One region of the Leclercia sp. S52 genome, then DNA from elsewhere that is predicted to be linked to it. Evidence: riboswitches for the same ligand, from Rfam matches in the RefSeq annotation. Region 1 holds a riboswitch; each other region holds the start of a gene.
The links. A riboswitch is a leader RNA that binds a small molecule or an ion and turns the genes downstream of it on or off. The one in region 1 is predicted to bind thiamine pyrophosphate.

Region 1 (3,961 bases):
GGTCTCGTTGCCCAGCCCTTCCGGGCTGAACTCCAGGTTGATACGATCGCGCAGCTCGGCGACCGTTTTACCCTGGTACATTTCCGGCTGTTTCAGCCACTGCATCACCGCCTGGGTGCTCTGCTCGATGGCCTGCTGATAGGCTTCGATGCTTTGCGCCGACGACGACAAAATCGGGTTTAAATCTGACATTGTATCCATTGTCTCCGGTTAGACTGGGCGAACGCCCGCAGCAAGCAGCGCCTGCTCAAATTTGTCCAGGAACACGTTCAGCTCCCGATCGCTGATCAGCAGGGAAGGCAGCAGACGCACAACGTTACCGTTACGGCCGCCACGCTCCAGAATCAGACCGGCTTCGAAGCATTTCTTCTGGATCAGCGCAGACAGCTCGCCGTCGCCCGGGAAGCAGCCCATGTGGTCGGCAGCTTCGTGCGGTTTAACGATCTCAATACCAATCATCATGCCCAGACCGCGCACGTGACCGATAACCGGATAGCGTTTCTGCAGCTCAACCAGCTTCGCTTTCAGCCACTCGCCCTGGGCGGCAACTTTATCAGCGATGTTCTGCTCTTTGAGGATCTGCAGGGTGGTGAGGCCGGTTGCCATCGCCAGCTGGTTGCCACGGAAGGTACCGGTATGGTGACCCGGAGACCAGGCATCGAACTGCTTTTTGATACCGAGCACGGCCAGCGGCAGACCGCCGCCAACAGCTTTGGACATAACGATGATGTCAGGCTGGATACCCGCGTGTTCGAAGGCGAAGAATTTACCGGTACGGGCAAAGCCCGCCTGGACTTCGTCGAGGATCAGCAGAATGCCGTGCTCTTCGGTCACTTTACGGATGCGCTGCAGCCACTCAACCGGAGCCGGGTTCACGCCGCCTTCGCCCTGGACTGCTTCCAGGATCACGGCAGCAGGTTTACGCACGCCGCTCTCGACGTCGTTGATCAGGTTTTCGAAGTAGTAAGTCAGGGCTTTCACGCCCGCTTCACCACCGATACCCAGCGGGCAGCGGTACTGGTGCGGGTAAGGCATGAACTGCACTTCCGGCATCATGCCGTCAACCGCTTCTTTCGGAGACAGGTTGCCGGTCACGGACAGTGCGCCGTGGGTCATGCCGTGATAGGCACCGGAGAAGCTGATAATGCCGCTGCGGCCGGTCACTTTTTTCGCCAGCTTCAGCGCGGCTTCAACGGCGTCCGCACCGGATGGACCGGTAAACTGCAGGCAGTACTCTTTGCCCTGACCTGGCAGCATGGAGAGCAGGTATTCTGAGAACGCGTCTTTTAACGGCGTAGTCAGATCCAGGGTATGTAACGGCAAGCCGCTGGTAATGACACTTTGGATGCTTTTCAGCACATCAGGATGGTTATGACCCAGCGCCAGCGTTCCCGCACCGGCCAGGCAATCAAGATACTCTTTGTTATCCGCATCGGTGATCCACACCCCATCCGCCTTCGTAATGGCTAAAGGCAGCTTGCGCGGATAACTCCTGACATTGGATTCCATTTCGGCCTGACGGGCCAGATAGGTTTCGTTGGTTTTGAAAGAAGAGGCATTCAAAGTATCAATACGGACTTTATCCGTCATCATATCACTCCTACAACCGCAGCTCAGCACGTGGCCACGATTGAATAATTAATTAAGAAAATGAGAAGGGCATCAAAAATCGCGGCCAATATAGAGCCTTTTTGCGCGGGGCTCAATGGTTAATTGTTTATCGTTTTGTTACGCGCGTTAAAACAACGCGCGTAAGCCGTAACCCCGCATGGCAACTGAGGTTTCCTGGGGGGGCACTCCGCAGAAAAAAAGTGGGGTATTTTAGAATGCTTTAGGAGTATTTTGAACGACGTTCAGAATCCCATGATCGCGACCATGGGTTTTATTCCATGACGCATCGGTAACGCCGTCCGCATCAAGGGAGATCGACAGGATATAACCCGCGCCTTTTATCTCGTAGAAGTTCGCATTTGAACGCTTCACCGTGGCTTTTTTTGCCGTTGATGGTGGCCTGGGTAAAACCATTGTTGACGGTGGCTTTGATGCCGTTTGCGCTAAAAGAGGCTTCACGCAGCGGGTCAGCAACGTGGCCCGCCTGCGCATGCTGAACGGCGGCATGGGCATTCTCTAAAGCCTGTTTTTCGGCCGCGGCATTGATCGTGGCCTGACGGTTCTGGTCGGCAACATAGCAGGCATCGCGGCTGACGCCTTTTGCCTCACACTGCGCTAACCGCTGTTCTTCAGAGACGCAGCCCGCAAGAAGTGCAGCCACCACACCCACCAACAGAATCTTTTTCATACATTAACCTTTAGTAAATTAATAGATTATTTATTAATCAATAACATAGTTACTTTTATGTGTGCAGCTATTATCACATCGTTTCTATAAAAGTAACGAGGTGCTGACTATCGCGGAAGGAAGGGTGTTACTACTTGATGAAGATCACATTTAGCACGAATAGCTAAAATGATGGGAGTAATCCTGGCAAGCAGCAGCGGCAGCAGAAGGGTCTTGCTATTGCCAGACGCATCCTCTACGCTTCCGGGATTACATCATCTTATGTAATTTGACTCGGGGTGCCCTTCCTTGTGAAGGCTGAGAAATACCCGTACCACCTGATCTGGATAATGCCAGCGTAGGGAAGTCAGATGCCCTCCGGGCAATCGCTTCTTCGCGCAAGGCAGGAGCGATACCATGCAGCCTGACCTGCTCAATTTACACGCCTTACTCCACTTCCGAACCCGTTCTCCACTGACTCACTGCATGACTAACGACGTGGTGCATACCTTTACCGCCAACGTCCTGCTGGCCCTCGGCGCATCTCCGGCGATGGTGATCGAAGCCGAAGAGGCTGAACAGTTTTCCACTATTGCCGATGCGCTCCTGATTAACGTCGGTACCCTCACCGCACCGCGCGCCCAGGCGATGCGCCGGGCGATCGAAAGCGCGGTGGCGGCGGGTAAGCCCTGGACGCTCGATCCGGTGGCCGTTGGTGCGCTGGCGTACCGGACCCGTTTTTGCCAGCAAATCCTCGCTCTGAAACCGGCGGCTATTCGCGGCAATGCCTCTGAAATCCTCGCTCTTGCCGGGATGAGCGCTGGCGGGCGCGGCGTGGACACCACCGATACCGCCGCCAGCGCCCTGCCTGCGGCGCAAGCCCTGGCGCGGCAGACCAATGCCGTGGTGGCGGTGACAGGGGAGGTGGATTACGTCACTGACGGGCTGCGTACCCAGACCCTCACCGGGGGCGATCCGCTGATGACCCGGGTGGTGGGCACCGGCTGCGCCCTGTCAGCGGTGGTGGCAGCCAGCTGTTCGCTGCCGGGCGACCGGCTGGATAACATTGCCGCGGCCTGCGGCTGGATGAAACGGGCCGGGACGCTGGCGGCAGCGCAAAGTCGTGGCCCGGGCAGTTTTGCCGCGGCGTTTCTTGATGCCCTGTGGGAACTGGGGGGCACAACGATGAAACGGATTAATGCGCTTACCATCGCCGGCACCGACCCAAGCGGCGGAGCCGGGATCCAGGCTGACCTGAAAACCTTCTCCGCGCTGGGCGTATACGGCTGCTCGGTGATCACCGCCCTGGTGGCACAGAACACTCGCGGGGTGCAGTCGGTCTATCGCATCGAACCCGACTTCGTGGCGGCGCAGCTGGAGTCGGTATTCAGCGATGTGCGCATCGACACCACCAAGATCGGCATGCTGGCCGAAACCGATATCGTCGAGGCTGTGGCGGAGCAGCTCCTGCGTCATCAGGTGAAAAACGTGGTGCTGGACACGGTGATGCTGGCGAAAAGCGGCGACCCGCTGCTGTCGACCGCCGCCGTCGACACGCTGCGTAAAAAACTGCTGCCGCAGGTGGCGCTCATCACCCCCAATCTACCCGAAGCGGCGGCCTTGCTGGATGCGCCCCATGCCCGCAGCGAGCAGGAGATGAAAGCGCAGGGCCAGGCATTGCTG
Region 2 (3,961 bases), 2.5 Mb from region 1:
GTAAAATATCCCCACCCAGAAGGGCTGGGCGCCTACTTCACGGCTCAGGAACAGGCTCAGGGTCGGAGCCTGCAGCGCCCCGGCAACGCCCATCATAAAAGCCACCATTAAGAAGGCGGCATAAACACCGTTGAGACGGCGTCCCATCGTCATTAACCAGAGCATTACCTGTTCCCTTTAGCGCAAGTGAAAACGAAAAAAGCCAGCAGATAATACCTGCTGGCGTGGTGATTCGCACCAATACTCAGTCACACATGATCGAAGCCATTCAGCGTTCCGAGGTCGATGTTGTCACCTCCCACTGCATCAGATCTTCCAGTATTTTCAGCCGCTGCTCTGCACACCGGCGGGCCAGCCAGGACACTCCCTTTGTCGCTGAGAAGTACTGTTGGTAAAACTGATTCGCGGTAGACCTCTTCATATTCACCTCCTCGCTTCATCGAAGTGAATTATTGGCTTAATATAGGGATTAATAAATTGCTGATTTTTTGTCAGGAGTTCCCCTTTTATGCCCTCTGGTCGTCTGCAACAACAATTCATCCGCCTGTGGCAGTGCTGTGACGGCCAGACCCGGGACACCACGCTCAGCGAGCTGGCCGAGTTGCTCAGCTGCTCGCGCCGACATATGCGCACCCTGCTTAACACCATGCAGCAGCAGGGCTGGCTGAGCTGGGAAGCTGAAGCCGGGCGCGGCAAGCGTTCCCGTCTCACCTTTCTTTATACCGGCCTCGCGCTGCAGCAGCAGCGGGCGGAAGATCTGCTGGAGCAGGATCGCATCGAGCAGCTGGTGCAGCTGGTGGGCGATAAGGCCGCGGTGCGCCAGATGCTGGTCTCCCATCTGGGCCGCAGCTTCCGCCAGGGCAGGCATATTCTGCGGGTACTCTATTATCGACCGATGAAAAACCTGTTGCCGGGCAGCGCATTACGACGCTCCGAAACCCACATGGCGCGGCAGATCTTTAGCGGGCTGACGCGCATAAATGAGGAAAATGGGGAACTGGAAGCCGACATTGCCCACCACTGGCAGCAACTTTCTCCCTTGCACTGGCGCTTTTTCTTGCGGCCTGGCATCCATTTTCACCACGGACGCGAGCTGGAGATGGCCGACGTTATCGCCACCCTGCAGCGCGCCCGCGAGCTGCCCCTCTATTCGCATATCACCCGGATCCAGTCCCCCACCGCCTGGACCCTCGATATCCAGCTTTCGCAGCCCGACCGCTGGCTGCCGTGGCTGCTGGGGTATGTACCTTCGATGATCCTGCCGCGCGAGTGGGAAACGATGCACAACTTTGCCAGCCAGCCGGTGGGCACCGGGCCCTACGCCGTTTCCCGCAACAACAATAACCAGCTCAAGATCCGCGCCTTCGATGACTACTTTGGCTACCGGGCGCTGATTGACGAGGTGAACGTCTGGGTCCTGCCGGATATCAACGAAGAGCTGAGCGTCGGCCTGACGCTGGAAGGGCCCACCGAGGGGGAAAAGGCGGTGGAAAGCCGGCTTGAAGAGGGCTGCTACTATCTGCTGTTCGACAACCGCTCCCACCGCGGAGCCAGCGCCGAGGTGCGCCAGTGGGTCAGCCGGATCCTCTCCCCGGCCAATCTGATCTATCAGGCCGAGGAGGTTTATCAGTCCTACTGGTTCCCGGCGTATGGCCTGCTGCCGCGCTGGCACCACGCCCGCCCGGGTCGCGGCGACAAACCGGCCGGGCTGGAGAGCCTCACCCTGACCTTCTACCGCGAGCATATTGAACACCGGGTGATCGCCAGAATGATGAGTGAACTGCTGGCCGCCGAACAGGTGACGCTGAACATTCAGGAGGTCAGCTATGAGGAGTGGCATCGGGGCGAGACGGTGAGCGACATCTGGCTCAACAGCGTCAACTTTACCCTGCCCCTCGACTTCTCGCTGTTCTCGCATCTGTATGAAGTCCCGCTCCTGCAGCACTGCATTGCGCGGGACTGGCAGCAGGACGCCGCCGAGTGGCGCGCGGGCGAGATGAACCTTGCCGTCTGGTGCCAGCAGCTGCTGTCCCAGCAGGCGATTGTCCCGCTGATCCACCACTGGCTGATGATCCAGGGCCAGCGCAGTATGCGCGGCTTACGCATGAACACCCTGGGCTGGTTTGACTTTAAATCGGCATGGTTTGCGCCGCCGGAACCATAATACTTTCGTAATATTCACCAAATCATTACAATACCGCCGTTCTCAACGGGGTGCTGCGCGCAAGCGTGTGCTGAGAAAATACCCGTCGAACCTGATCCGGATAACGCCGGCGAAGGGATTTGAGGCTGTCGCTCAAAATCCTTTGCCACTCTCACATACAGAGGTGCAAAGTGTTCAAAACTGTTCTTCCCCTGCTGGCGCTGGTTGCGCTGCCTGCCGTTGCCAGTCCTGTCCTGACGGTCTATACCTATGACTCTTTCGCCGCCGACTGGGGCCCAGGCCCGGCGGTCAAAAAAAGCCTTTGAAGCCGACTGCCACTGCGAGCTGAAATTCGTGGCGCTGGAAGATGGCGTCTCGCTGCTTAATCGCCTGCGTATGGAGGGCAAAAACAGCAAAGCCGACGTGGTGCTGGGTCTGGATAACAACCTGCTGGAAGCGGCCACCCAAACCGGACTGTTCGCCAAAAGCGGCGTGGCGACCGAAGCGGTTAACGTCCCTGGCGGCTGGAAGAATGACACCTTTGTGCCCTTCGATTATGGCTACTTCGCCTTCGTGTACGACAAAAACAAGCTGAAAAACCCGCCGAAGAGCCTGAAAGAGCTGGTTGAGAGCGATCAGAAGTGGCGCGTGATCTACGAAGATCCGCGCACCAGCACCCCGGGGCTGGGTCTGCTGCTGTGGATGCAAAAAGTGTACGGCGATAAGACCCCGGAAGCCTGGCAGAAGCTGGCGGCCAAAACCGTCACCGTCACCAAAGGCTGGAGCGAGGCCTACGGCCTGTTCCTGAAAGGGGAAAGCGACCTGGTGCTGAGCTACACCACCTCTCCGGCGTATCACATTATTTCGGAGAAAAAAGAGAACTACGCTGCCGCTGATTTTGCCGAAGGTCACTACCTGCAGGTCGAAGTTGCCGCCCGCACCGCCGCCAGCAAACAGCCGGAACTGGCAGAGAAGTTCCTGAAATTTATGGTCTCCCCGTCGTTCCAGAATGCTATCCCGACCGGCAACTGGATGTACCCGGTCACCAACGTGGCGTTACCTGCCGGTTTCGACACTCTGGTGAAACCGAAAACCGCGCTGGAATACTCCCCGCAGGAAGTGGCCGGGAAACGTGCCGCCTGGGTCAGTGAATGGCAACGCGCCGTCAGCCGCTGATCGCCGGTTGGTTACTCCCGGGGCTGATAGCCGCCACCCTGATGGTGGCCGTCGCCCTGGGGGCATTTCTGGCGCTGTGGTTTAACGCGCCAGCCACCGATGTCAAGGCGCTGCTGCACGACGGCTATCTGTGGCACGTCATCCGCTTCTCGTTCTGGCAGGCGTTTCTTTCCGCCCTGCTCTCCGTTGTGCCCGCTATCTTCCTCGCCCGCGCGCTCTACCGGCGGCGTTTCCCCGGCCGGCAGGCGCTGCTGCGCCTGTGCGCCATGACCCTGATCCTGCCGGTGCTGGTGGCGATATTTGGCATTCTCAGCGTTTACGGGCGGCAGGGCTGGCTTGCCGCTCTCTGCGAGGCCCTCGGGCTGGAGTGGACCTTCTCGCCTTATGGCCTGCAGGGCATCCTGCTGGCGCACGTCTTTTTCAACATGCCGATGGCGACGCGGCTGCTGCTGCAGGCGCTGGAGAATATCCCCGGCGAGCAGCGCCAGCTCGCCGCCCAGCTCGGCATGCGCGGCTGGTCCTTTTTCCGCTTTGTGGAGTGGCCGTGGCTGCGCCGACAAATTCCGCCCGTCGCCGCGCTGATCTTTATGCTCTGCTTTGCCAGCTTTGCCACCGTGCTCTCGCTGGGCGGCGGGCCGCAGG
Region 3 (3,961 bases), 2.0 Mb from region 1:
GGTCTCCAGGTCTTCCTGGCCGAGATGCACGCCATAAGCCTGATGTTTAATCGCCAGCCGCCAGTAATCATTGATAAACAGGCGGGCGTCGTAGCGACGCCCCAGGGCAATGGCCGCCACGATATCGGCCTCGACCTCGTCATCCTGCTTATCTTTGATGCGCAGCTGGATCGTTTTTACGCCCGCGGCAAGCAGACGCTCAATCCAGGCCACGCTGTCGACCACCGGATAGAGCCCAAGACGAAAGGGTACCGGCGGGAAGTTGGGTTGATACATTACGCCTCCTCTTTTTTGAGGTAGATCACGCCGCCCTTGGCGCGGAAGGTTTCCGACATGTCGGCCATCCCCACTTCAATGGTCTGCGCCGCGGCGTAGTCGCGTACCTCCTGGCTGATTTTCATCGAGCAGAATTTTGGCCCGCACATGGAGCAGAAGTGCGCCACTTTGCCGGATTCCTGAGGCAGGGTTTCGTCGTGATAGGCGCGGGCGGTGAAGGGGTCGAGGGCGAGGTTGAACTGATCTTCCCAGCGGAATTCAAAGCGTGCTTTCGACATGGCGTTATCGCGGATCTGCGCCCCCCGGGTGACCCTTCGCCAGGTCGGCGGCATGGGCGGCGATCTTGTAGGTGATCAGCCCCTGCTTCACGTCCTCTTTGTTTGGCAGGCCGAGGTGCTCTTTCGGCGTGACGTAGCAGAGCATGGCGCAGCCAAACCAGCCGATCATCGCTGCACCAATTCCGGAGGTGAAGTGGTCATAGCCCGGCGCGATGTCGGTGGTCAACGGCCCCAGGGTGTAGAACGGCGCTTCGTGGCAGTGCTCCAGCTCTTCGGTCATATTGCGGCGGATCATCTGCATCGGCACGTGGCCCGGGCCCTCAATCATCACCTGCACGTCATACTCCCAGGCAATTTTGGTCAGCTCGCCCAGGGTGTGGAGTTCGGCAAACTGCGCTTCGTCGTTGGCATCGCGAATGGAGCCCGGACGCAGGCCATCGCCCAGCGACAGCGACACGTCGTACGCGGCGCAGATTTCGCAGATCTCGCGGAAGTGCTCATACAGGAAGTTCTCCTGATGATGGGACAGGCACCATTTCGCCATGATCGAACCGCCGCGGGAGACGATGCCGGTCAGGCGTTTAGCGGTCATCGGCACGTAGCGCAGCAGCACGCCTGCGTGGATGGTGAAGTAATCCACGCCCTGCTCGGCCTGCTCCAGCAGCGTATCGCGGAAGGCTTCCCAGGTGAGATCTTCCGCGATGCCGTTAACCTTCTCCAGCGCCTGGTAGATGGGCACCGTACCAATCGGCACCGGGCTGTTACGCAGGATCCATTCGCGGGTTTCGTGAATATAGCGGCCGGTGGAGAGATCCATCACCGTGTCGGCACCCCAGCGGGTGGACCAGACCAGCTTCTCCACCTCTTCCTCGATGGAGGAGGTGACCGCCGAGTTACCGATGTTGGCATTCACCTTCACCAGGAAGTTACGCCCGATGATCATCGGCTCTGATTCCGGGTGGTTGATGTTGGCCGGGATAATGGCACGGCCCGCGGCCACTTCGTCACGCACAAATTCCGGGGTGATGTTCTCCGGCAGGCGGGCGCCAAAGCCTTCGCCTGGATGCTGGTGGCGCAGCACTTCGCCACGAATGCGCTCGCGGCCCATATTTTCGCGGATGGCGATAAACTCCATCTCCGGCGTCACTATCCCCTGGCGGGCGTAGTGCAGCTGGGTCACGCATTTACCCGCTCGTGCACGCTTCGGCGTGAGCAGCCCGGTGAAGCGCAGCTCGTCCAGACCGTCATCGGCCAGGCGCTCCCGGGTGTAAGCCGAGCTTTGCTCGTTCAGGGCTTCGCTGTCGTTACGGGCTTCTATCCATGGCAGGCGCAGCTTGGCCAGCCCCTGCTGGACATTAATCGCCACATCCGGATCGCCGTACGGGCCGGAGGTGTCGTAGACCGGGACCGCTTCGTTCTCTTCAAACTGCGGATTCTCTTTGCTGCCGCCGATCAAGGTCGGGCTGAGCTGGATCTCGCGCATCGGCACGCGGATATCCTCCTGCGAACCGGTCAGATAGATGCGTTTCGAGTTCGGGAAAGCGGTGCCTTCCAGAGTGTCGATAAAGTGTTGGGCGTGTGCGCGCTGTTCGCGGCGGGTCATTTTTGTGGCAGACATAGCTCGTTCCAGTAAGTGCAGGAAGTGGCTTGTCAGACGACGGATGAAGCAAGAGAGGATCGCCCGGGGGCGATGCAATATGTTGACTCTTGTTCCCTTCGCAGGTCTTAACCTGATCAGGTTCCGCGGATCCCGAATTAACGGTCTCAGCCCGGCTTTCGCACTGGGCACTCCGACAAGAATAAGCTCCCCTACAGCGGGAGCAGTGAATGTAAACTACGCGTTAACGAGGAATAACTCAAGCCGGTCGGGCGACGTTATCTTCGTTGCTCGCTTTCAGATTGTGATCCAACGCAAGGGCGATCAGGTTGTCTTCCAGCGTAAAGCGCTGCTCCAGCGCCTCGCCGATATCGGAAAGCGCCTGCTGAAATTCCAGGTAGTTATCCTGATCGATGGCGTTTTCCAGCGTGGAGTCGTAGTAATCCATGATTTGCTGGGTATTGGCTTCCAGTAGGGGATAGAGTTTGGTTGCCGCTAAATACGGACTCTTACCTTCCATTTCACGGATAAAGCGTTCATAAATATTGAAATGACCGTTGGAAAGGTAGTCGACCAGGCTCTGACAGAAATCGTCCAGCGCTTTTTCGTTCAGGCGCATATAGGACTCTTTGCCAGGCTTAATGCCAACGAGATTGTAGTAGGCAACAAGCAGATGTTTCCGCACGTGCAGCCAGCGATCGACCAGTTTGTTACTTCCGCCAACGCGCTCTGTCAGGTTTTCTAGCTGGTTTAGCATGTTTGACTCCGCAAGGTTAAGATTAAAAGCTGCCCACCCAAAATGTAATAGTATTGTTACCAACATGCCTGTGAAGCAAAGGTAGTGCAATAGATATGGATCGTATAATTGAAAAATCGGATCGTGGCTGGTGGTTAGTCAGTCATGAACAAAAATTATGGTTGCCCGGCGGTGAATTACCATACGGCGAGGCCGGAAATTTCGATCTTGCGGGACAGCCCGCACTAAATATTGGCGAGTGGAAGGGCGATTCTGTGTGGTTGATCCAACAAAATCGCCGTCACGATATGGGATCGGTGCGTCAGGTGCTCGATCTTGATGTCGGCTTGTTCCAGCTGGCAGGTCGTGCTGTGCAGTTGGCCGAGTTTTATCGCTCGCATAAGTTCTGCGGCTACTGTGGCCACACCATGCACCCAAGCAAAACCGAGTGGGCGATGCTCTGCAGCCACTGCCGGGAACGCTATTACCCGCAAATCGCGCCGTGCATCATCGTCGCCATCCGCCGGGATGATTCCATTTTGCTGGCGCAGCACACCCGTCATCGCAACGGCGTGCATACCGTGCTGGCCGGGTTTGTCGAAGTGGGCGAAACCCTGGAGCAGGCGGTCGCACGGGAAGTGATGGAGGAGAGCGGTATCAAGGTGAAGAACCTGCGCTATGTCACCTCACAGCCGTGGCCATTCCCACAGTCGCTGATGACCGCCTTTATGGCCGAGTACGACAGCGGTGAGATCGTCATCGACCCGAAAGAACTGCTGTCAGCCGACTGGTATCGCTACGACGATTTACCGCTGTTACCACCGCCGGGCACCGTGGCCCGCCGGCTGATAGAAGATACGGTGGCAATGTGTCGGGCCGACTATGAATGACGTGGTACACTGGGGATAAGACGCTTAAGGAACTGCAAAAATGACCGAACTGAAGAACGATCGTTATCTGCGTGCGCTGCTGCGCCAACCCGTTGATTTCACCCCGGTATGGATGATGCGCCAGGCGGGCCGCTATTTGCCGGAATACAAAGCCACGCGCGCGCAGGCGGGCGATTTTATGTCG

Region 2: another riboswitch for thiamine pyrophosphate. It lies ahead of thiB (thiamine ABC transporter substrate binding subunit); the one in region 1 lies ahead of thiM (hydroxyethylthiazole kinase).
Region 3: another riboswitch for thiamine pyrophosphate. It lies ahead of thiC (phosphomethylpyrimidine synthase ThiC); the one in region 1 lies ahead of thiM (hydroxyethylthiazole kinase).

The regions. Positions count from the first base shown of each region.
Region 1 covers NZ_CP152474.1:3,211,211-3,215,171, reverse strand. Annotated here, with positions in the region: gene AAHB66_RS15520 (aspartate aminotransferase family protein) at 1-192, opposite strand, end outside; gene AAHB66_RS15515 (diaminobutyrate--2-oxoglutarate transaminase) at 211-1,593, opposite strand; gene AAHB66_RS15510 (hypothetical protein) at 1,916-2,299, opposite strand; TPP riboswitch at 2,564-2,660, shown strand; partial or broken gene thiM (hydroxyethylthiazole kinase) at 2,696-3,451, shown strand; gene thiD (bifunctional hydroxymethylpyrimidine kinase/phosphomethylpyrimidine kinase) at 3,464-3,961, shown strand, end outside.
Region 2 covers NZ_CP152474.1:756,410-760,370, reverse strand. Annotated here, with positions in the region: gene AAHB66_RS03620 (sugar efflux transporter) at 1-165, opposite strand, end outside; gene sgrT (glucose uptake inhibitor SgrT) at 269-421, opposite strand; gene sgrR (HTH-type transcriptional regulator SgrR) at 509-2,164, shown strand; TPP riboswitch at 2,201-2,300, shown strand; partial or broken gene thiB (thiamine ABC transporter substrate binding subunit) at 2,335-3,319, shown strand; gene thiP (thiamine/thiamine pyrophosphate ABC transporter permease ThiP) at 3,295-3,961, shown strand, end outside.
Region 3 covers NZ_CP152474.1:229,245-233,205, forward strand. Annotated here, with positions in the region: gene thiE (thiamine phosphate synthase) at 1-276, opposite strand, end outside; partial or broken gene thiC (phosphomethylpyrimidine synthase ThiC) at 276-2,172, opposite strand; TPP riboswitch at 2,249-2,357, opposite strand; gene rsd (sigma D regulator) at 2,411-2,908, opposite strand; gene nudC (NAD(+) diphosphatase) at 3,004-3,777, shown strand; gene hemE (uroporphyrinogen decarboxylase) at 3,818-3,961, shown strand, end outside.